One region of the Paenibacillus provencensis genome, then DNA from elsewhere that is predicted to be linked to it. Evidence: riboswitches for the same ligand, from Rfam matches in the RefSeq annotation. Region 1 holds a riboswitch; the other holds the start of a gene.
What was found. A riboswitch is a leader RNA that binds a small molecule or an ion and turns the genes downstream of it on or off. The one in region 1 is predicted to bind cyclic di-AMP.
Positions count from the first base shown of each region.

Region 2: linked by a shared signal. The riboswitch ahead of ACFQ3J_RS25710 (ubiquitin-like domain-containing protein) and the one ahead of ACFQ3J_RS01835 (C40 family peptidase) in region 1 are both predicted to bind cyclic di-AMP.

Region 1 is NZ_JBHTKX010000001.1:373,167-384,571, reverse strand. It holds gene ACFQ3J_RS01865 (ATP-dependent DNA helicase) at 1-1,287, opposite strand, end outside; gene ACFQ3J_RS01860 (GNAT family N-acetyltransferase) at 1,479-2,444, shown strand; gene ACFQ3J_RS01855 (right-handed parallel beta-helix repeat-containing protein) at 2,774-3,994, shown strand; gene ACFQ3J_RS01850 (substrate-binding domain-containing protein) at 4,066-5,034, opposite strand; gene modA (molybdate ABC transporter substrate-binding protein) at 5,194-6,030, shown strand; gene modB (molybdate ABC transporter permease subunit) at 6,027-6,704, shown strand; cyclic di-AMP (ydaO/yuaA leader) riboswitch at 7,102-7,240, shown strand; gene ACFQ3J_RS01835 (C40 family peptidase) at 7,245-8,105, shown strand; gene ACFQ3J_RS01830 (cell wall hydrolase) at 8,251-8,904, opposite strand; gene ACFQ3J_RS01825 (cell wall hydrolase) at 9,203-9,844, opposite strand; gene ACFQ3J_RS01820 (MFS transporter) at 9,992-11,209, opposite strand; gene ACFQ3J_RS01815 (hypothetical protein) at 11,375-11,405, opposite strand, start outside.
Region 2 is NZ_JBHTKX010000011.1:11,987-23,391, reverse strand. It holds gene ACFQ3J_RS25760 (ribose-phosphate diphosphokinase) at 1-410, opposite strand, end outside; gene glmU (bifunctional UDP-N-acetylglucosamine diphosphorylase/glucosamine-1-phosphate N-acetyltransferase GlmU) at 506-1,906, opposite strand; gene spoVG (septation regulator SpoVG) at 2,168-2,452, opposite strand; gene purR (pur operon repressor) at 2,642-3,475, opposite strand; gene ispE (4-(cytidine 5'-diphospho)-2-C-methyl-D-erythritol kinase) at 3,592-4,446, opposite strand; gene ACFQ3J_RS25735 (small, acid-soluble spore protein, alpha/beta type) at 4,597-4,779, opposite strand; gene veg (biofilm formation stimulator Veg) at 5,021-5,299, opposite strand; gene yabG (sporulation peptidase YabG) at 5,559-6,464, opposite strand; gene rsmA (16S rRNA (adenine(1518)-N(6)/adenine(1519)-N(6))-dimethyltransferase RsmA) at 6,558-7,445, opposite strand; gene rnmV (ribonuclease M5) at 7,450-7,995, opposite strand; gene ACFQ3J_RS25710 (ubiquitin-like domain-containing protein) at 8,164-9,390, opposite strand; cyclic di-AMP (ydaO/yuaA leader) riboswitch at 9,668-9,915, opposite strand; gene ACFQ3J_RS25705 (TatD family hydrolase) at 10,146-10,913, opposite strand; gene ACFQ3J_RS25700 (HD domain-containing protein) at 10,953-11,405, opposite strand, start outside.

The DNA.
Region 1 (11,405 bases):
TGCAGAAGAGAAAATGATCGGCATGTTTAGCCCAAATACTCGCTGCTCCAACACTTCCTTGACCTTTTGCGGCATAACGGCTAACGTTACATCCCCATCCTCGCTCTCCTCTGCCCAGCAAATATAGCTGCCAGGCTGCCTGAACAGCTGCAATGCGGTTTGAATCATCTCGAGATGCTCCTCAACAATTCGAAGCTTATATTCATTGAGTGTGTGCAGGCCGCTCTCGAACACCAGCTCCTCGTCAATCGCCTCCAGCGTATCATTCCAGCGATTTAACTGTATCAGCAGAGCCTCATTTACGCCCACTCTTTTTCGATCTGATCCCGGAATGCTGGTGCTGAGCTCTTGAACCAAGCTGAATACCACTTTACTCTGATCAATGGCGTCCTCCACCCGCTCTGCAAGCGTTTCGCGGATTTCCCCATCCAGGAGTCTTGTAATCATTTCTTCGAAGGCAGTGTGCTTCAGCTTGTAGCTGAGGGCATGCTGTGCAGCAGATTCCAGCAAATGACCTTCATCAAACACGACAGAGCTATGCTCAGGAAGCAGTGGAAGCTGACCTTCCCTCTTTCTCCCTTCATAGGTCCAGACATGCTCCATATAATAATCGTGAGAGCAAATGATGAGATCCGTCGACTTACGGTAATGATCCCTCGAAAGGGTCATCCCGCAGCGGTGCCTTTTGTCGCATACAAAACAATCCTGGAAAGAGTCCCAGCTGATTTTGTCCCATTGTTCATCGTTCAGATGGGGATATTCCTTCCTGTCCCCATAAGGTGAGAAGGACTGCAGCGTTCCAGGCGAATGGACGAAGTCCGGCAGAGTGTCATATACTTCTTCAATGACGCCTGCATCCTCATCCTTAAGACGGGCGCCGTCCATCTTTTTAAGACAAATATATTGATCCGGGGATTTCCCCAATCTCGCGTCAATATTCAATCCCAGGTAACGTGCAAGCTTGGCAATGTCACCTTCCGGCTTGACGAGCTGTTCAATTAACGACTCGTCCGCACAAGCAATGACAGCCGGCTTACGGGTATAACGGGCATAGTTCACCGCATACAGCAAATATACAAGCGTCTTCCCTGTACCCACACCTGCTTCTGCAAAAATCGTCTTCTTGTCGGCATAAGCTCTTTCCAGCTGATACGCCATATAAATTTGTTCATCCCGCACTTCAAAACCGTGCTCGGGCAACATATCATAAAATACATCCGCCACCCAATCGCCCACTTGCTTCACGAAAGGCTCGGTCGGATTATAGGAGAAAGGATATCGCTCCATGGTTACTCCCCCACATTAACATTTTTCTTATAAGGCGAAACTGATTCAGGCAAACATTAATTATCTCATAAACACAAGCTGATAGCAATTCTTTATATTTGTTATAGATGCATTAAAATGAACTTGCTAGCTTAAGCTATGCTCAAAAGTAACCAGGCACTCTTTGATATAGAAATGGGGCGCTATAAACAATGAATTGGACAATCCGCCAAGAGTATCCGTCAGACTATTATGCCATTACAGAACTGCATGCCCTCACTTTCTCATACAGCTACGGAATGGGTGAAGCCGTTCTTGTCAATATGCTGAGAGCACGGAGCACTTTTGATCCGGAGCTGTCTCTCGTTTGCGAGCTGGATGGGCAAATTGTAGGCCATATTTTATTCACTCCCCAGTCTATTCGCATCCAAGGCAGCACCTATCATGCCCTTATTCTGTCTCCGCTGGCGGTTCATCCTAATTATCAGAAACAGGGCATCGGCTCCGCCTTGATTCATGCCGGCCATCTTCGCGCATCACATAAAGGCTTCGTCTTATCCGTTGTGCTGGGTCATCCACATTACTACGTCCGCTTCGGTTATCAAGGAAAGGCGTGGATGGACGAGCAGATCCGTATTCCTTTGGAGAGCATCTTTACAGATCATACTGCAGTAGTAAGGGAACGCCGTATTGAACAGGGAGATATTCCGTCTTTCGCACGGATGTGGGATCATATGCATGCCTCCTCTTCGCTGGCACTTATTCCGGGACAATCTATTCTGGATTGGATCAGCCCCGGTGCAGGTACGATCAGCTCTGCCTTGTTAATTGATGAGAAGCTTGGCGGCTATATCAGGTACTCTAAAACTGACCCCGAAATAATCAGCTTCATTGTGGCACAGGACAGTCATTCCCTGCTCCTCATTGCAAATTATTTAAAACAAAAACTTAATCCGCTTACCGCTTCTCATTTATCCCTGCCGTTACCGGCAGCCTCTTTTTTGCTCGAGCGGTTTGGTACAACCTTTGATGTTAACATCAGCACTTACGCTGAATATATGGTTAAAGTAATGGAGGGTCCCGATCGCTCCAAGCTGCACAATCATTTCTCTGCTGTTGAAGAAGGGAATATACCGCGCGGCTCCATTATTTGGCCTGTTGAATTTGATTTGTGCTAATAACATAAAGAAGTAACATCTGATGCAATGATTATGATGATGTGAGATCTGTAACGATGGAGTCGCTATTTACTGCTATAGTCTCTATCCCTTATGAACAGTGGAGATGATTATTCCAGCACCCCTCCATATCACGTATGATTCACATTGCAACCGCTGCCAACACACGGGTGCCAATTTAAATCATAGGAGGAATCGTAGTGACGAAATTGAACCTGCATGACCACTCAACAAAACGGAAGTCTATCGTCTTCCGAACGCTTGTATCCAGTATCAGCTTGTCCCTTGCACTTCCCTTGCTTCCCCTAACGAGCTTATCCGCCGAGAGCATCCCTGCTGTAATGACTGCCGAAGCTGGACCACAGAATACACAGGCTGTTACAGCCGCCGGGAATTTATATGTAGCTCCGAATGGGTCCGCCAGCAATCCTGGGACACTTCAAAGCCCGACGACCCTTGAACATGCACTGACCCAGATTGAAGCAGGCTACACCATCTATCTGCGCGGCGGTACTTACAGCTATTCCTCTACCATTACGATTGATCGAAATAACAGCGGAAATTCTGCCACTGCAAGAAAAACGCTGGCCGCCTACGGAAATGAAAAACCAATCCTTGATTTTTCAGCCCAGTCCTTTGCGTCAACGAATCGTGGTCTGCAGCTGTTTGGCAGTTACTGGCTTGTGAAAGGTCTGGAGATTAAAGGGGCGGGGGATAACGGACTTTATATAGCCGGAAACTATAACCGTATTGAGAATATAGAAGCGCATCATAACCGGGATACGGGAATTCAGCTTGGCCGCTATGCCTCCACTGCCGGATACAGCGAATGGCCCGCTTATAATGAAGTCATTAATTCATATTCCCATGACAATTACGACCCGGATAACGGCGAAGATGCAGACGGTTTTGCTGCCAAGCTCACGGTCGGCCCGGGCAACGTATTCGATGGATGTATTGCCGCTTATAATGTCGATGATGGCTGGGATCTCTATACGAAGGACGATACAGGCGCAATTGGAACGGTAACAATTCGCAACAGCATTGCCTATAAGAATGGTCAGACCTCGGACGGAACGTCCACTACGAGCAGTGATGGCAACGGATTCAAGCTGGGTGGTGAAGATATTGCGGTGAACCATACCGTGGTGAACAGTATTGCTTTTCAGAACAAAAAGCACGGCTTTACGTTTAACAGCAATCCCGGCTCCATCAACTTCAAGAACAATACATCCTGGAGCAATGGACGAAGCAATTTTGCATTTGATGAGGGTACGCATATCTTTACGAACAATTTATCCTTTGCCGGAGGAGCAAGTGATAAAACAAGCGGAACGGATGTAGGATCAAGCAATGTATGGTGGAAAAACAAAAAAAGCGTCAATGCGAAGGGACTTCTTGCCAGCAGTGAAGATTTTCAGTCCCTCGTCCCAACTGTTACCCGTGACACAAACGGAAATCCGGTACTGGGCAATTTCTTGAAACTGGCTGCAGGCAGTGATTTGGTCGGAGCCGGGACACCAAGCGGCACCAATATTGGAGCACGTTGATCGTCTAATGGAAACATGCAAGAAGGAGCCAAAGCATTCATTCGGCTCCTTCTTGCATGTATTTACTGATTTCAAGCTTCAAACAGCACTTCCCCTGTTCGGGTTAAATCATATCCCGATATCGAACCCAGCTCACGGATAAAGGACTCGGAACGCAATATATCAAGAACGGCGTGTATAAGCCCCTCATTCTCCGGCTTGTTCATAAGTACAAGATCGTATCTTTCTATCGTTAGCGGAATAAACTCCACTCCTTGCACAATGGTTGCCGCCTTCTCGATGCCTACTCCAACATCTGCCTGCTTGAATGCGACCCTTCCAGCTACAGCCAAATGATTGGATTCCTCATCATGGTACCCCATCAGTTCTCTAGCAGCGATTCCATGCATGCGGAGCTGTTCCTCGAGAAGCACCCGTGCTCCCGCCCCCCGCTCCCGGTTCACCATACGGATTCCCGGCTTAGCCAGATCCTTCCACCCATGCAGTTCATGAGGATTGCCAGGCTGCACATATAGCCCTGCTCGTCTGCTCATTAAGTTCACAACTTTATAAGAGCAGCCTATCAGCAATTTGCGTATATAGGGAATGTTGTATTCTCCCGTATCCCCGTCCAGCAAATGGGTACTGACAATATCGGAATGTCCCTGATACATGGAAATTAAACTGTCCAGGCTCCCTACGTAAGATCTAAGCGGCCTGATACCGGGCGAGCGCTTCTCTATATGCCGAACCAAAATATCGAGGCTCATATCTTGTCCTGTGATCACCACTTGCCTAGCCCCTTGAGTCGTCCCCTGAACAGCCACAGGAACCGCAGGAGCATCGATCACCTGACTTAAGGACCTTATCTCCTCACTCGAATGCAGGCCAACACCTTTGGAGCGCTGCTTGTACACCTCAAGATCTGAGTGGTCGATCCGCATCTGCTTGCCGACCCGATAGGCTGTAAGCTGCCCCTTCTTGATTAAATCATACACCGTTAACTTTGATATTTTTAGTAGCTGGGCGATTTCCTCGGTTGTATAGGAAATATCGGTCACATTTGCCACCCCTCTTGTCAGGTATGCAATAACGAATGATTGATGCAATTGATTGTACCATACTCTTTTCATTCCATTGGATTGTAATTGCTTCAAGAACCAATATAATATATTTAATTATATCTAATTATAATCAAATATAACGATTGGATGGAGATTATGTTAAAACAAGCGAAGCTTAGTATGATTTCTTTCTTCCTTCTCGCCCTGATATTCATATCTGCCTGTGCATCATCGAACGCTTCGTCACCGGACGATGCCGATTCGGCCAGCAGTGCATCCTCACTCCCGCCATCAGAACGCACTGAGCTAACGATCTCAGCGGCTGCAAGCCTAACCGATGTGCTGGAAGAATTACAGCCCATCTTTGAAGAAGCTCATCCCGCCATACAGCTCAGCTTCAACTTTGGAGGTTCCGGCTCCCTTCAGCAGCAAATCGAGCAAGGGGCTCCGGCTGATCTGTTTCTGTCAGCAGCTGAGAAAAATACGCAAGCCCTAATAGATAAAGGTCTCATTGATACAGAAAATACGACTACACTGCTAACCAATGAGCTCGTCCTCATTACATCTAACAACAGCGACCAACCCATCACCTCTGAGCAGGATCTCACTGCTGAAGATATCAAGATCGTTGCCCTTGGCATACCTGAAAGCGTACCTGCCGGAAGCTATGCACAGGAGGCTCTGACTTCGCTTGGCTTATATGAACAGCTGCAATCCAAAATAGTCCAGGCCAAGGATGTGCGACAAGTATTGCAGTATGTCGAGACGGGGAACGCCGATGCCGGCTTCGTGTATAAAACAGATGCACTTACTTCCAGCAAGGTGAAGATTGTACACACCGTCGATCCGGCCAGCTATACATCAATTACATACCCTGCTGGTGTGGTATCGGACAGTAAGTATCCCGAAGCGGCAGAAACTTTCTATGACTTTTTGCAGTCTCCCGAAGCACATGCCGTGTTTACTAGTTACGGATTTTCGGTGCCTGAATGATGTCAGCTTCATTTGACTGGCATAACTTCTGGGCACCTGTCCGCTTATCCTTACTGGTTGCATTCTTGTCCAGTATAATCACGATTGTACTTGGCGGGCTTACTGCGAGATGGATGTCCAAGAGCAGGTTCAGAGGAAAGCTGCTGCTTGAAACGGCATTTATGCTGCCGATGGTCCTTCCGCCCACGGTTGTAGGCTTTCTACTGCTCGTCCTGCTGGGGAGAAACAGCTGGATTGGAGCTTTAATTGAGACCATCTTTGCCGCACCTGTCGTATTCTCGTGGACAGCCTGCGTTATCGCCTCTGTTGTTGTCTCCTTTCCACTGGTTTATCAGACGATGAAGGTCGGCTTTACGTCCATTGATTCCGAGCTCGAAGCTTCCGGACGCTCGATCGGTGCTAATGAATGGCAGGTATTCCGGTATATTACCCTTCCGCTCATCTGGCCTTCTGTTATTACTGCGTATATTCTCGGATTTGCACGGGCACTTGGTGAGTTCGGCGCAACGCTGATGATTGCAGGCAATATTCCAGGTAGAACACAAACGGTCCCTACTGCCATATACATTGCTGTTGACAGTGGGAATACGGTCATGGCCTGGGCCTGGACGATTGCGATCGTACTTATTTCGTTCCTGTTGCTGCTTCTAACAGGGCGCAGAAAAAAAGATTAGCATTGGACTTTTGCCCATTTGGAACCAATCAAGTTAATAGGATGGACGCAACTGAAGCAGCCTTGATCATTTATCAAACCAAACCCTTATGTGATTTTAAAATAAGGGTTTTTTAGTGTTCGCTTAATTAATATATTATTGTTTTGATATTTTTACAATATATGGATATACATACGGTGTTCATAAGGATTTATTTAGTTACAATATTGTTACTTTAATACACACCTGTTTCAAACCAATGACAATTTATTATCCGACTTAGCGGAAATTTCGCAAAAAAATCCGGTTTTTTCTACGTTTTATTCCAGTAATTGGTGTACAAAAAGTAAAACAATAATTACATTTTTGATACTTATTAACCTTGTTTTGATATATATTAATTACAGTTAATTCATATTAAAAAAGTGTGCCGAATCTATCAGAATAGTACGGGGGACGATTTACAACATTTGGGGTGAATGCAGCAATGGAAAGATGCTAGAGTACCTTCTACTCGAACCCGACAGCTAACCTCGGAGGCAATTGGAGGAAATTTTAAGAATGAAGAAGTTTGGTAAATATATGTTGTTCTCATCTCTGCTCGCAGCTGGGTTAATTATGGGGAATGGACAAGCAGATGCCTCCTCATCAAGTACAAATACAGTAAATATTCAAGTGAATAGCAATCTGATCGATTTCCCAGATGCGGAGCCATTCTTAGATCAGAATTACAGCACTCAAGTACCAGTCCGCATGCTTGCTGACGAAATGAACTATACGATTAAAGTATTTAAGAGCGGTAAAGAAACGGTGGTCAAGCTGTCCAAGGGCGGTACAACCATTCGCATTCAAACCAATCAGACGACAGCGGTCGTCAACAGCAGCAAAGTAAGCCTCGGCACACAAGTGTTTATCCGAAATGACCGTACATATGTACCCATTCGTTTTGTATCAGAAGCAATGGGCTATGACGTAACTTGGAAAAAGGATCTTATGCTGGCCATGATTAGCACAACCGGTAAAACATACAGTCCCGCACTTGTTCCAAACGACCATGTCAAAGGCACAAGCATTGTAAATGAAGCGATGAAGCATATCGGCGTTCCTTATGTTTACGGCGGTTCGACAACAAGCGGGTTTGACTGCTCTGGTCTGGTTAAATATGTATTCGATAAATACGGAGTGTCCCTGCCGCGTACCGCAGCTACCCAATATAACCAAGGCTCATCCGTATCCAAAGGGAACTTGCAGCAAGGCGATCTGGTCTTTTTCAAGACCACAGGAAGCTCTATATCCCATGTCGGCATCTATGTAGGAAACAATAATTTTATTTCAGCTACCAGCTCCTCTGGCGTAAAAATCGATAGCCTGGACAACACCTATTGGGGTCCTAAGTACGCCGGCGCGAAGAGAGTTCTATAAATAAACATATATCTAATAACCCCTTTGCTGCTTGCCGGCAGAGGGGTTTTATCTATGATGGGTGTACTCAGGATTACTCTCCATGTAAAGAAAGAAGCTGCCACAGATATTTGTGGCAGCTTCTTTCTTTACATATATGATTGAATTAGTTCGTAAACAGATGATTACCAATCTTCTTGATCGCAGGTCGCTCCATGCTCCATTCGGAGGTCGCAATCTCCGGATTATAATAGTACATAGCTCCTCCAGACGGATCCCAGCCATTCAGAGCACTCTTTGCCGCCTTTAGCGCGGTCTCATCGGGAGCCAAATTGTATTGACCGTCATCTACTGCAGTAAATTGTCTTGGCTGCAGAATCACCTCTGTGATCGAGTCCGGGAATTCATCCGATTGCACTCGGTTCAAGATCACAGCTCCGACGGCTACTTGACCTTCAAAAGATTCTCCCCGCGCCTCACCATGGATAGCCTTTGCCAGTTGATTTAACGCGGTTTGGTTAATTGGTGCTTTTTTCTCCAGCACACGGATAGTCTCTGGACCGGCAATCCCATCTACCTTGAGTCCAAATTGCTTCTGGAATGAGCGGACAGCCTTCTCAGTTGCCTGGCCATAATATCCGGTTGTTCCTGTATTCATGAAACCAATGCTGCTTAGTCTTTCTTGCAAATTAAGCACATCAGCGCTCTGAATCCCCTGTTGCATGATTGCAGCACTTGCACCTGCAGGTGCTGCAGTCGCCGTTCCATAAGCACCCAAGAGTGCGGCACATATCATAAGTCTTTTCGTCAGTTTTCTCATTGATGTCATTCCTCCAGTTGTGATTGAATGGTCAGCGATGTAACACCGTCATAATGATGCATTCAATCAAATATATCTGTAAATATAGATTAATGTATATATAGATTCATTTGGATGCAAATCACCTATGATAATTATAATGTCACATTATATTTATTGCCGATATATTTCATCAATCCGCTGAAAGATACCTGAATGCGTATATCCTTCAGCGGATGATTCCTTTTCATTACAGTACAATATCAATCTTTACAGTAAGCTGTTTCACATTATAGAGAAAGCGAATTGTGTCTATCCGCTATTTCGTAAACACATGATTTCCAAGTCTTTGCGTCACAGGTCTGGATTTCATCCACGACGAGGATGCTGTTGTCGGATTATAGAAATATAGAGCACCCTTGGAAGGGTCGTAACCTGTCAGCGCCCTGCGGGCAGCCTCATAGGATGCAGCCGTCGGACTGCTGAGCTTGCCGTCCATTGCAGGTGTAAATTGATTCTTCTGGAATATGACATTCGTTATGGAGTCCGGAAAAGCATTGCTTTGAACCCGGTTCAGAATAACGGCACCCACCGCAATCTTACCTGTCAAGGATTCACCTCCGGCCTCATCCTGTATGATTCCTGCCAAATGCCGAAGCACTTTGTTGTTAATTGGGGCAACAGCTTCAAGCTTGGACTTCGTATTAGATCCAATAATACCATCCGCACTTAGTCCGTAAGCTCTCTGGAATGATTTGACGGCAGCTTTCGTACGGTTACCATAGTAACCGCTGATTCCAGCCGTAAAGTAACCTTTGCTATGCAGTCTTTCTTGTACTTCAACCACCTCTGCGCTTTGACTGCCAAGCCGAAGTGTTGCTGCGTTCGCTGATGTCGCTGAGCCCAGCACGGAAAGCGCACAGGCACATGTTATTAATAGTGTTGTTATTTTCTTCTTCATTAAAATCAGATATCCTCCAGTTTCATTCATGTTAGTCTGTATCATCAAGGACGACTGACTTCATTACGTGAAAAGGCGGAACAAAAACGTTCACCTACGAATTACACTATATCACAGGTTACAAATTTGTCATATCTGACAATGGTCCTAATCTTCGAGCTCAAGCCCTTTTGTCTCTCTTCCAAGGAAGAGAACGGCCGCTGCACCTATTAGCACGGTAACAAAAAACAATACGAAGATGGACTCCACGGCAACCCCGTTTTGCACCAATAGTCCTACGAGCAGCGGTGCAAGGATTCCTCCGACGCGGCCGATCGAGGCCGAAAGACCGACACCTGTTGAACGTGCCTTAAGCGGGTACAGCTCCGGTGTGTAGGCGTACATTCCTCCCCAGGCTCCAAGGTTAAAGAACGATAATGACATCCCTGCCAGAATCAGGCTGAATTCCGATTCCGCATTACCGAACCACAGCGCACTTACTGCGGTCATTACCAAATATACAACGAGAACAAATTTGCGCCCGAACTTCTCGATGAAGTAAGCCGCTGTAAAATATCCCGGTAGCTGGGCTAATGTCATAATCAGCACATACTGAAAGCTCTTGACCAGCTCAAAGCCCTTGATCTGCATAATGCTCGGCAGCCACAGGAACATGCCATAGTAAGAAAACACAACCGTAAACCATAGAATCCACAGCATCAGTGTTGTCTTGCGATGCTCAGTGGACCACACGGATGTGAATTTTTCGCGAAACGAAACTTGGCGCAGCTCCTGCTTGTTCTGAAGCCGTGGCGAATCCTCGATGGCTCTTCGCAAGTAGAGCGCATATAGTGCAGGCAGCGCTCCAATCAGAAAGGCTACTTGCCACCCGTATTCGGGAATAACGAAAAAGGAGATCAGCGCAGACAGAATCCAGCCCGCTGCCCAGAAGCTCTCCAGCAGCACAACCGCTCGTCCCCGCTCTTTGGCCGGAACAGACTCCGATACGAGCGTAGAGGCTACGGGAAGCTCTCCGCCAAGACCGACTCCGGCAATAAACCGGATAATGCACAGAAATACGTAACCTGTAGCCAGTGCCGAGATTCCACTTGCTACAGAGAAAATAAGCAGTGTCCACATGAGGACTGCCTTGCGTCCATACTTATCCGCCATCGTTCCTGCCAGCAACGCACCCACAGCCATGCCGATGGAGGTCGAGCTCGATACGAGTCCAACTTCACCAGGAGTAAGCAGCCACTCCTGCGCCAGAGCCGCAACGATAAAGGACATCATGCCGACTTCCATCGCATCGAACATCCAGCTGAGCCCTGCACTGAACAGCAGCTTGCGCTGCTTCGGATTTCGCAATACTTCTAAATTACTCATTATAAGGTTCTGCTCCCTGTTTATGTATTTGGAGATTAGTATCTTACCTAACCCATCAAACTATTTATAATGGATTCTGCCAAACTGTCAACCTTTTTTTAATATAAAAAGGAGAACAGTCAGCCTCTTAGCTACTGTTCTCCTGTGCTTGCTCATGCAAGCCTGCTACTCTTTTTTTTGCGCAAAGGTTAAATCC
Region 2 (11,405 bases), on a different contig from region 1:
TGCATGGCGTGCAGGTCCATCCCGATGACGCGTGTCGCTCCCGCTTTTTCAATCAGGTTAGCTACAAGTTTAGCTGTAATCGGATCTCTTGAGCGTGCCTTCCGATCTTGTCTTGCATATCCATAATAAGGAATGACAACATTGATCGTTTTGGCGGATGCACGCTTCAAGGCATCAATCATAACCAGCATTTCCATCAAGTTGTCGTTTACAGGGGCACAAGTCGACTGAACAATGTAAACATGACTGCCACGTACACTTTCAGACAGCTTCACTTGAATTTCACCGTCGCTAAAGCTAGTGGTACGGGACTCACCCATAGGAATACCAATGTAATCAGCAATTTGGTGTGCGAGCTTCGGGTTCGAGTTACAAGTAAATATTTTTAATTTGGAATCAAAATAAGTCATAAAATAAAAAACCTCCGTGCTGGTTCATTGGAATCTATTTTTAGATCTGCTGTGTCTAAACGTCGGCGCTGCTTTATCGCGAAATGCAGCAAAAATTAGGATTTAACGTTATTCTTCTTGGCTTTCGCACGTCCGCGAATCTTCTCTGCATAGCCAGGTTTATTCTCTTGACGGGTTCTTGCAATAGCAAGGTCATTCTCCGGAACAGCATGCGTAATGGTCGAACCTGCAACAACATAGGCGCCTTTACCTACTTTGACAGGGGCAATCAAATTCACGTTACTGCCGATGAAGGCATCATCTTCAATTTCTGTGACAGCTTTATTATATCCATCGTAGTTCACAGTTATCGCGCCGCAGCCGATATTCACATTCTTACCGACATTTGCATCGCCTACATAGCTGAGGTGAGAGACCTTCGAGCCATTGTCAATGGTCGCATTTTTGATCTCGACAAAATCGCCAACCTTCACTTGTTCTCCAAGCTTGGTTCCTGGACGCAAATATGCAAATGGCCCTACGGTTGTTTCATTACCCACTTCGGCATCGACCAATACGGATTGTTTAACGGTAACGTTATCGCCAATAACACTGTTCTCAATATCTGTATTCGGGCCAATGACCGATTGCTCTCCAATCTTGGTGCTGCCCTTCAGAATCGTTCCAGGGTACAAGACAGTGTCTGCGCCAATCTCTACATCCGCACCAATATAGGTGGAAGAAGGATCAATAATCGTTACCCCGTTCAGCATATGCTTGCGAGTAAGACGTTCGCGCATAAATCCTTCGGCTTCCGATAGAGCTACACGATCGTTTACACCAATCGATTCTGCTGCATCATAAGTCATGAAGGCCTCAACTGTTTCGCCTGCTTCACGAAAAATACCGACAACGTCAGTGAGGTAATATTCTTGCTGTGCATTGTTGTTCGTTACTTTATCCAGAGCTTCAAACAATTTTGCATTGTCAAAGCAATAAGTGCCTGTATTTATTTCTTGAACTGCATTTTCTGTTTCATTGCAATCCTTCTGTTCAACGATCTTCATTACAGAGCCATCTTCGCCCCGAATCACACGGCCATAACCCGCTGGGTTGTCCATATGAGCGGTCAGAACAGTAGCTGCAGCACCGCGGCTTTCATGCAGCTGCATCAAGCCTTCAAGCGTTTCACTTGTAACGAGCGGGGTGTCGCCGCAAATGACAATCGTGGTTCCTTTCTCAGAACCTAGCAAATCCTTAGCCTGTTTAACGGCATGTCCCGTGCCAAGCTGCTGCTCTTGTAATACGTATTCTGCGGAAGCTCCCAAGTAGGATTGCACAGCCTCTGCTCCATGTCCTACCACGACAACGTTACGAGTCACGCCTGCACGTTTTACGGTATCTAGAACGTGGCCGACCATCGGTTTGCCGCATACAGGATGCAACACCTTATATAATTTGGACTTCATTCGTTTGCCCTGCCCGGCGGCAAGTACAATAGCCATTTTCTTCAACATCCCGACCTCCTGCGCTGAAATTGTAATGTTATCCATTCTGCTGTTACAGAACGATAAGGATCCCATTTTTCGTTCACTTTGAAAGGAATAACGGTCTAGTCAACATCAAATTGGGCACAAGCAAGCAACCCATAATCCAAATTATGGGAGATAATTGATTGGTGCTCCAATATTGCTCATTAATGAATATACTTCATTCTTGAAAAAAAGAAAAGAGAGCCATAAAATGACCCTCTTTTCTTTCGAACCCCAATAATGTTCTTAAGCGCCTTCTTCGATAACCTCTTCCTCCGTCGCAGCACGTTCGTATTCAGCTAAAACAGCCGCTTGAATCTTCTCGCGTGTACCGGAAGAAATCGGATGGGCGATGTCACGGAATTCTCCATCGGGAGTCCGTTTGCTTGGCATAGCAACAAACATTCCGTTGTTACCATCAATAACGCGAATGTCATGAACGACGAACTCATTATCGATCGTAATCGAAGCTATAGCCTTCATTCTCCCCTCAGAGTTAACACGGCGGAGTCTGACATCTGTAATCTGCATGTGTGTTCACCACCTTTTTCCATCGGAACTTGGTGTATAATTCCACACAGCATGCAGAAACTCCTTCTTTTTATTTCCATAAAAATATCCTAATTTAAGGAATTTTTTGAGTTTTGGTGCGATTCAAGGGCTATTCGACAAAACTTGCGAAAGATCGATAGAAATCCTTCTGCATCGGGGAAGTTTATGTCACTCGCTTCGATTGAAATAATTACCCGGTACTACCGTGATTTGTTTCGTTTTGGGATCCACAGCCGTCAGGGTTGCCAGTGAAACATAATCATGAAGCAGACGTTCTTCAGAATCGACTTCGCCCGACTCAACAAGCACGCCGACTCCTGCCACTTCCGCATTGAACTCGCCCAATAAGTCGATCATACCTTGCACTGTTCCTCCCGCCTTCATAAAATCATCGACGATGAGTACGCGAGACTTCTCTGGGAGTGCCCTTCTAGACAGGGACATCGTGTGCAGACTCTTGTGAGAGCCGGATACGTAATTGATACTAACAGCTGAGCCTTCTGTCACTTGATGATCTCGTCTAACTAGGACTACAGGAAGATTGAGCTGTGAGCCTACCGCATAAGCAAGCGGAATTCCCTTGGTCTCTACAGTCATCACGACATCAATGTTTCGTCCTGCAAATGCCGTAGCCATAATCTTGCCGATCTCGTTCGTGGTAGCGGGCTGACCAAGCAGATCAGACATGTACAAATATCCGCCAGGTAGAATCCGATCCGGCTGTTCGAGTAATTCACATATATTCTGTATGAAGGATAAAGAACGTTCGTAGGACATCTTGGGCATAAACTTTACCCCGCCCGCTGCGCCAGCGAGTGTCTGCAGGTCCCCCATTCCTTCATCCTCAAATACTTCTTTGATAATGGCAAGGTCTTCGCTGATCGAAGATTTCGCCGCACCATAACGCTCTGCAAAAGTCGTTAAGGGAATCAGTGTATGTGGTCTCGAAAGCAAATATTGTGTCATTTCTACTAAACGAGCGCTTCGTTTTAATTTCTTCACGTCGATTCCTCACGATCTATCTCCAAATCCGAATGTTTATAATTCAATATATCATTTTTGTACGTATTTGTACAACAATCAATTTGTTTTTATACTATAAATGGAAAAAACAAAGTTTATGTCAGTAATCTTACTGCATACACTTCTTTGCAAAATCCTCGCAGGCCATTATAAATCCTCGGCACCTTCGATTCTTTCGATACAAGACCGAAGACGGTAGGTCCACTTCCAGACATGAGAACTCCGTCAGCTCCGAGCTTAATCATGGCTTCCTTCAATTGGCCTACTTCTGGATGCAGCTGCAAGGTCACATCCTCTAATACATTACCCAGTTCCTTACAAACCCCTGCAAAAGACTGATTGCGAATCGCATCTTCCATTCTTTTGGCGGATGGATGTCTCTCAATCTGATCGCTGCGTACACGACCATATACCTCTGCTGTAGATACGTTAATCGGCGGCTTCGCCAGCACTACCCAGCATTGCGGTGGATTCGGAAGCTGATGAAGCTTCTCTCCTCTTCCTGTAGCTAGTGCTGTTCCTCCTGTTATACAAAAAGGTACATCCGAGCCGAGCTCCGCACCCAGGAGCCTCAGCTCTTCATCAGATATACCAAGACCCCACAGCTTGTTTAAACCTCTCAGGGTTGCCGCAGCGTCACTGCTGCCGCCTGCAAGACCGGCTGCGACGGGAATCTTCTTATCCAGGTGAATGTATACACCTTTCTTGACATCGTATCTATCCTTCACCAGCTTGGCAGCCTGGAAGGCCAAGTTCTTCTCATCCAGGGGGATATATCCCGCCTGACTTGATATCATGATTGTATCCCGCTTGATTTCTGACATTTCAATCCGATCAGCAAGATCAACCATGGTCATAATCATTTCTACTTCATGATAACCATCGCTTCTTTTATGTAATACATCCAACATCAAATTAATTTTCGCAGGAGCTTTTTCATAAATTTTCAAGGCGACTCACCCACCCTCAGCTATTCCCTCAAGACAACTTAACATATTATATCAAAAGCGGGCTGTCAAGTCATATTTTTACCTGCACAATTGCTTCATTCTTTTAAAATATATAAAAGCCCCCTGTTGTATTCAGGGGGCCCTTCTTCGTTATTCTTGACCTTTGCGTGCTGCCTGCTCTGCAAGCTGTATAGCCCTCTTCACCATATTGCCTGCATCCTTGGCTTTTATCCCGCCCCATCCTTCTTGTTGAACGGTATCATAAAAGCCCAGGTCCTTGGCCAGCTCATACTTGAGCTCTTCTGACATTACACTGCGTCTTCTGCGGCTCATAAGGCTTCCTCCTTATTAGGGGACTCATAATTTCATGTTTCGATCGTTATTATGCCTCATGCGGGTTAACAATATTCGCAGTGGATAAACGTTTGTTAAGCCTATGCTTATACGCCCTCCTTAAGCACGCACCAGCTCTCTCACACTTAATAAGACGGAGCTGGAAGCTAATCCTCTCACTTGCGCAATAAAAAAAAACGGCCCCGTCCATAAATGGACGAGAGCCGCCTTGAAATCAAGCTTACACTTCGTTGTACGATATTTCGCTGATCACTTGCTCAGGATCATATACTGAAACCTGTACTGTTTCAGTCAATATATCGGCGTAACTGTAAGACACCCGTTTAAACGTTTGCTGTTCTTGATCTAGCTTCACAATAAAAACAGAAGGGTACGTTTCTTCCAATACACCAGTACGCTCAATTGTCTTGCGGCGTCCACCGTTTGCACGAAGTAGAATCTTCTGGCCAACATGAGCGTCGAGACTGCGTTTGATATCCAATAGCGAATTTTTAGCCATGGCTAACGACCACCTCTTTCCTTGTCCATTATACAAGGACTTTCAGAGTTTGTCAAATGATCAATTATATCAGCATCAAAATTGAGTTGTCAACGAATATTTTAGCAAAATTATCGCTTTAACATAGCACAACGCTTTTCCAATCCCATTTGCTTCTAGCTCACTGATTTTTAACACGATTAACCCTTGTTAAACGAAGCAAAAAAAGACCCCTTCAAATTAAGGAGTCTATATGCTATATATACTTCTTCAGTAAGCTTTAGATAGCCGCTGGCGAGACCTTAAGGGTGGACAGATCCTGAAGGGGCGGTAATCCAATCCGATAGCTCCCTCTGGACTCAAGTCCACCGACACCTTCACTGCCGCTAATGGTGTGATGGATGATATCATTTATGTTAATGGTATCCTTCACCGAGGTAAACGCCGCCTTCGCTGCCACATACACGGGATCAAGCGCATGTATTAATACCCTGCTAGGGCTGCTGGCGAAATTTGCTCCTGCACGAATCAGTGCTTCGAAATGAGACTGACATGCACCTGCAACGATCGTCAGCGCATCCAAATGCCACTCATATTGTCTGGCTACCTGGACGGCTGCAATGAAGTTGGATGAGTTCTTATAATGATTGATGTTATACAGATCATAGGGCTGTCTGCCCTTTAATACCCCATCATGGCCTGTAATGACAACAATATCAGGGCGTGAGCGTGGCAAGAGCCGATATAACGTATCCGCCATTGAAGCTTCATGTACATAATGTCCTTCGGCAGGTACACGTAGTCTGTCATACAATGCCATACTTTTCTTAAGATAATTGGGGTCTCCATCCAAATGGAGCACCTTGCCAGGCATTTCAAAAAAAGAAGGAGACTCTGTCTGTGTGTTCTTGTTCCACTCATCAACCAACCCCGCCTGGTTACGCTGTGCTTGCTCCAGACGATGCTTCTGCAATAGCGAGTAAGATTCATTTGCTTTAATATGTGCCAGCCTGGTTTTGTTCGTCTCTGGCTCATATGGCACTCTGATCAGATCATTCAGAGGAGAATCCGCAAAGAGCCTGAATTCGGTCCCTTTAATGTATGCTTTATTCTCCTTGAGGCCCTCCACTCGGAACGTGATATCTCCCCCATACGATTTCCGAACGACCAAGTCTCCTATATTCATCAACGTTATCACCTCTAACCCTATGTTATGGGCGAGGCAGGGCTTTGGTTCATCTCTTTTTCTTAATTTCCGGAAACACGAGTGATAAGCTTGTTAGAGCCTTATTCCGGCTTCCAGCAAGACATCGCTTAAACGAGCATACTCCTCAATACTGAGTGTCTCCCCTCGTCTCGTAGGTTCAATCCCAGCCGCCTCCAGCATGGGCTCCAGCTGGTCTCTGTTTTCTTTTGTAAAGAAACGACTCTTTAGATTATTAGCAATTGTCTTCCGTCTCTGTGCAAATGAAGCATGGATAACTTCAAAGAAAAACTTCTCATCCTTCACTTCAACGGGAGGCTTCTCTCTTACCTTTAACTTGATGACTGCGGATTCAACATTAGGCTGCGGAATAAATACCGTGTGGGGTACGATGCATACCAGTTCAGGCTCACTGTAATATTGAACCGCGATGCTGAGCGTCCCATAATCCTTCGTTCCCGGGGAAGCAGCCATTCGTTCTGCAACTTCCTTCTGAATCATGACAACAATGCTGTCGAGCGGCAGCTTCTCCTCGAGAAGCCTCATCAATATAGGTGTCGTTACATAGTAAGGCAAATTAGCAACAACGCTGACCTTATCCATACCCGCGAAATTTTCAGCAAACAATTCAGGAAGATCTGTTTTAAGAACATCTCCATGATGTACATATATATTAGAGTAAGGTTCCAGCACTTCTGTAAGGATCGGAATCAAGCGTTGGTCAATCTCAACCGCCGTCACCTTCCCTGCACGCTGTGCAAGCTTCTCTGTCAGTGCACCGATTCCCGGTCCAATCTCAAGTGCCCCCTTATGTTCATTGAGATCAGCTGCATCCACAATTTTATGAAGAATATTTTGGTCGATCAGAAAATTTTGTCCCAGGCTTTTTTTGAAAGAAAACCCGTGTCTTGCAATGATCTCTTTCGTTCGTCTTGGCGTTGCAATCTCATCTATATTTTTCACGTTCTCACGATCCCTCACGTTCTATTTGCTCTAGTGCTCGTACAAATTCCTCACGGCTAATCTGGAACATCGTCAGCCGCTTATGCAGCTGCTTGCCATTACAATATCCTATACCCAGAATGTTGCCCAGCATCATACGCCGATTCGCAGCGTCCTTATGGACGATAAGTCCAGCTTCGATCAGATCTTGCCAGTCTATAAGCGGCTCTGCACCATCATAGGTTGTATGCACCTTGGACAGTGCTGCCCGTATTGAGTCGGGAGATGCATTCTCTACACCAATATCGCCTTTGCGGGTCGCATCCTGCTCCTTAATGAACGCATGCTTCACGCCAGGAATCTTGTTTGATATAATCTTGCGAATTCGCTCGCCTGCATGATCGGGGTCCGTAAAGACGATAACACCCCTTCTTTGCTGGGCAAGCTCGATTTTTTTAAGTATTCGGCTGTTTATAGCGGAACCGCCGGTTTCAATCGTATCTGCATCCACTGCACGCTTGATGGCTACGGTATCATCTCTGCCTTCAACGACAATGATTTCTTTAATCATGACCACATGACTTCCTTTCTAAACAAAAAGAGAAGAGGAAAAGCTCCTCTTCTGCATGTTAAGGGGCAAACGATAGACTTGCTGTCTAAACTTTCGTTCACCTTATATAGCATCACCTAATCTTGTTGTTAATACTATAACATCAGGGACGTGATTGTAAAATATATTTTAATTCAGTTCCGGCTTCACCGGACCGATAACGTATACTGTTTTACCTTTTTTACGGCCAAAATGGATAGCCTGCTCTAAGCTGTCATAATACACATCAATTTTGTTGCCCTTAATTGCGCCGCCTGTATCTTCAGCACGACGGAATCCTACGCCTTCAATGTATACCCACCATCCAAGAGGGATCACATCAGGGTCAACTGCGATAGTACGTCCTTCCTGTACACGCGTGCCGGAAGCCGTCTTCGTACCAATACCCTCTTGTTCAGAGGAATAAGCCGTCATAGATACATTGCTTAGTACTTTTTTGGCCTTAAACGTAACTCCGTCCTTCGTGACGGATTCGCTGTCACTGGAAGCAGATACCTTCTTCACTTTATCAGCAAGGCTTGCTGATGATTTCGAAGAGGAAGCATTAGAAGATTTAGCTGCAGCTGTGGATTCAGTCGTGCTTGCAGCGGCAACTACGGTCTCCTGAACAGGTTCAGGCTTCTTCTTCGTTCCTACGGCAATGACTTTGTCAACACGGTTGGATTCAACCTTCTTGCCCGTCATTTTCTTGGACACCAATTCGCCATCCTGGAAGGTCTTCTCGATCGTCTGAACGATTACACCTTCCTTGCCGCTCTGAATGACCCGGTTATCGCCCTTGTACAAGCTTGGGTCAGCCGTTTTGATCACCTTGAACGGAATGGAAGCTTCCTGTGTTGCTGTTTGCTTGGTCACCCGGACTACTCGAATATTAAGATCCGCCTTCACCGCAGTGTCAGCAGCGGGATATACTTTATCATCTTCTGATACTTCGATGCTATGTGCAGCAAGTGCTTCCTTAACTGTATCTTGTGTCGTATAAATTTGCTCTGTCTCACCGTCTGCCGTTACGTTAATCGCTACAGCCCGGTTAATAGTTACTCGATCCCCATCTTCAATCTCATCACTCAAAGACATCGAGACTTCGTCATGCGGACTGACTGCGATTGAATGCTCATCCAGCACTTCACTAAGCATTCCTTCACGCGTTTCCAAGGTTTGAGCCTTGCCGTCCACGACGATTGAAATTTCCTTGCCTCCCTGACCATACACAATGAGTGAGATCATGACTAACAGTGCGATTGAGAAGATTGCGACTAGTGTGATCTGACGCAGATTCTCATGCTTCCATCGCAACGCGAAAGACTTGCTGGATGATGGTGACTCATGGGTCTCCTCTAGTTGGAAATTTCCCACTTCCTCCGTCCTCCTTCATAGTCCCGCCGTCAAGAGTATTGCATGATTGTATTTGACGCGACTATACCGATTTGTCTACAAAACCGGAGAAACTCCCGTCCGATTCTGCATCATGTGCCACTCTTCGCAGCATGATGTCACCTCCTGTTAACCAACAGTATGACGACAATGTAACTTTTATTCTCCTAAAGCAAAGAAGCCAAAAAAGAGTTTAAGAGGAACTCTTTCGTGGCTCCGATAAGTCCAAATGAGAATATCGGAAACATCATGCACGAGTTTTGCCTCTTCAATACGCTTACGGGGTTAGCTGTCGGGTTCGGGCGTAAGAGTCGCCCTCGCGTCAGATCCAGGCTGCTCATGGCAGCTGTCCTTTACGTTCACCCCAAGACTCAAATGTTGAAATCAAATACAGTGGTCCATGAAGAGAGACAACTCTCTTAATTTTAAATCTTCTGCCTAGCAGCAGACCACTATATCGGTTCCCCCGTTCTTTGTTTAATACAAAAGATTCAGCGAGAATGACTCATGAAGTGAATTCAAAGTGGTAAATCAAATGAATGTAAAATGGACTTTACCAACAATCAACAATTCACTGAAACGATGATATCCTGTTTCGATGCATGTTGTAAAGCAGTATTCAACTATGTTTTTCTAAATAATTGGTTAAAAATTTGTAATAATCAGCGGAAAACTCTTACAAAAAGTTTAATCGCTCCGTTTTACTCACTTTTTCACCTGTTTTTCTCTCTATTTTATCAAATACCAAATCGTTCCAGTGCATTTGCGGTCGTAATCTCTGCTAATTCCTCCACAGAAATGCCCTTCAGCTCTGCTGCCATTTCTGCCACCAGGGCCACATGAGCAGACTCATTTCTCTTGCCGCGGAATGGATGTGGTGTCAGGTATGGCGAATCCGTTTCGATCAAGAGCCGGTCAAGGGGTACTTTTGCTAGCACTTCCTTGGGCTGCTTTGCATTCTTGAACGTAATCGGCCCTCCGAAGGAGATATGAAAACCCATATCCAGCGCCATTTTTGCTGTTTCCCAGCTTCCTGAGAAGGAATGCATCACTCCGCCCACTTCATGTGCTTTCTCTTCACGTAGGATTCGAATAATATCTTCATGCGCATCTCGGTTATGAATGACAATCGGCATGGCGATCTCTCTAGCCAGTCCAATTTGTTGGCGCAACACCTCATGCTGAACTTCCTTGGGAGAAGTATCCCAATGATAATCCAGACCGATTTCACCGATCGCAACGACCTTCTCGTGTTTACATAATGATGCAATCCATTCCAGATCTCCATCCTTCATCGTGATGGCATCGACAGGATGCCAGCCTACTGCCGCATAGATAAAATCATAGGTTTCGGCAAGTTTCATCGTAGAAGGTATCGTTTCCCGGTTAAATCCTATATTAATCATGCGGGTAACCCCCTTTTCGACAGCGCGCTGAATCACTTCCTCGCGGTCAGCGTCGAACTCAGGGGCATCCAAATGTGTATGTGTGTCGAATAACATCATATAATCTTACTCCTTTCAAGGGCTGTATCTTGTCTCACATTATTTAAACATTCCTGCAATTTCCGGAGGGAGCTTGGGCAATGCATTCATCAGCTTCTCATGAGGGAAGTAGAGATGATAATTTCCTTTTTGCATGCCGCTTATGGAGCGTACAATTTCTGAAACCTCGGATATATCTCTTTGTCTTTCCTGCTTGTCTAGAATAATGATCTGTCTCTTGCTCCCCGCAATATCAGGTCGGAACACATCATACGGCAGATCCGTAGGAAAATCAATTTCAAGATCATAGGTTGGATTCAAGCCTGCCTTGAGAAATGCATCTTCAATCTGCTTGATATCCTTCTGCTCGATATAATCCACTTCAACATATTTATAGAGCTTACGGTCCAAGAACCGGGTACAAAGTTCACTTAGAATCGGGTCCTTCTCATCAGTCCATTCATTAAAAGCAGCTTGAATCGTGGATTCATCAATACGAAGATAATCTTTGAC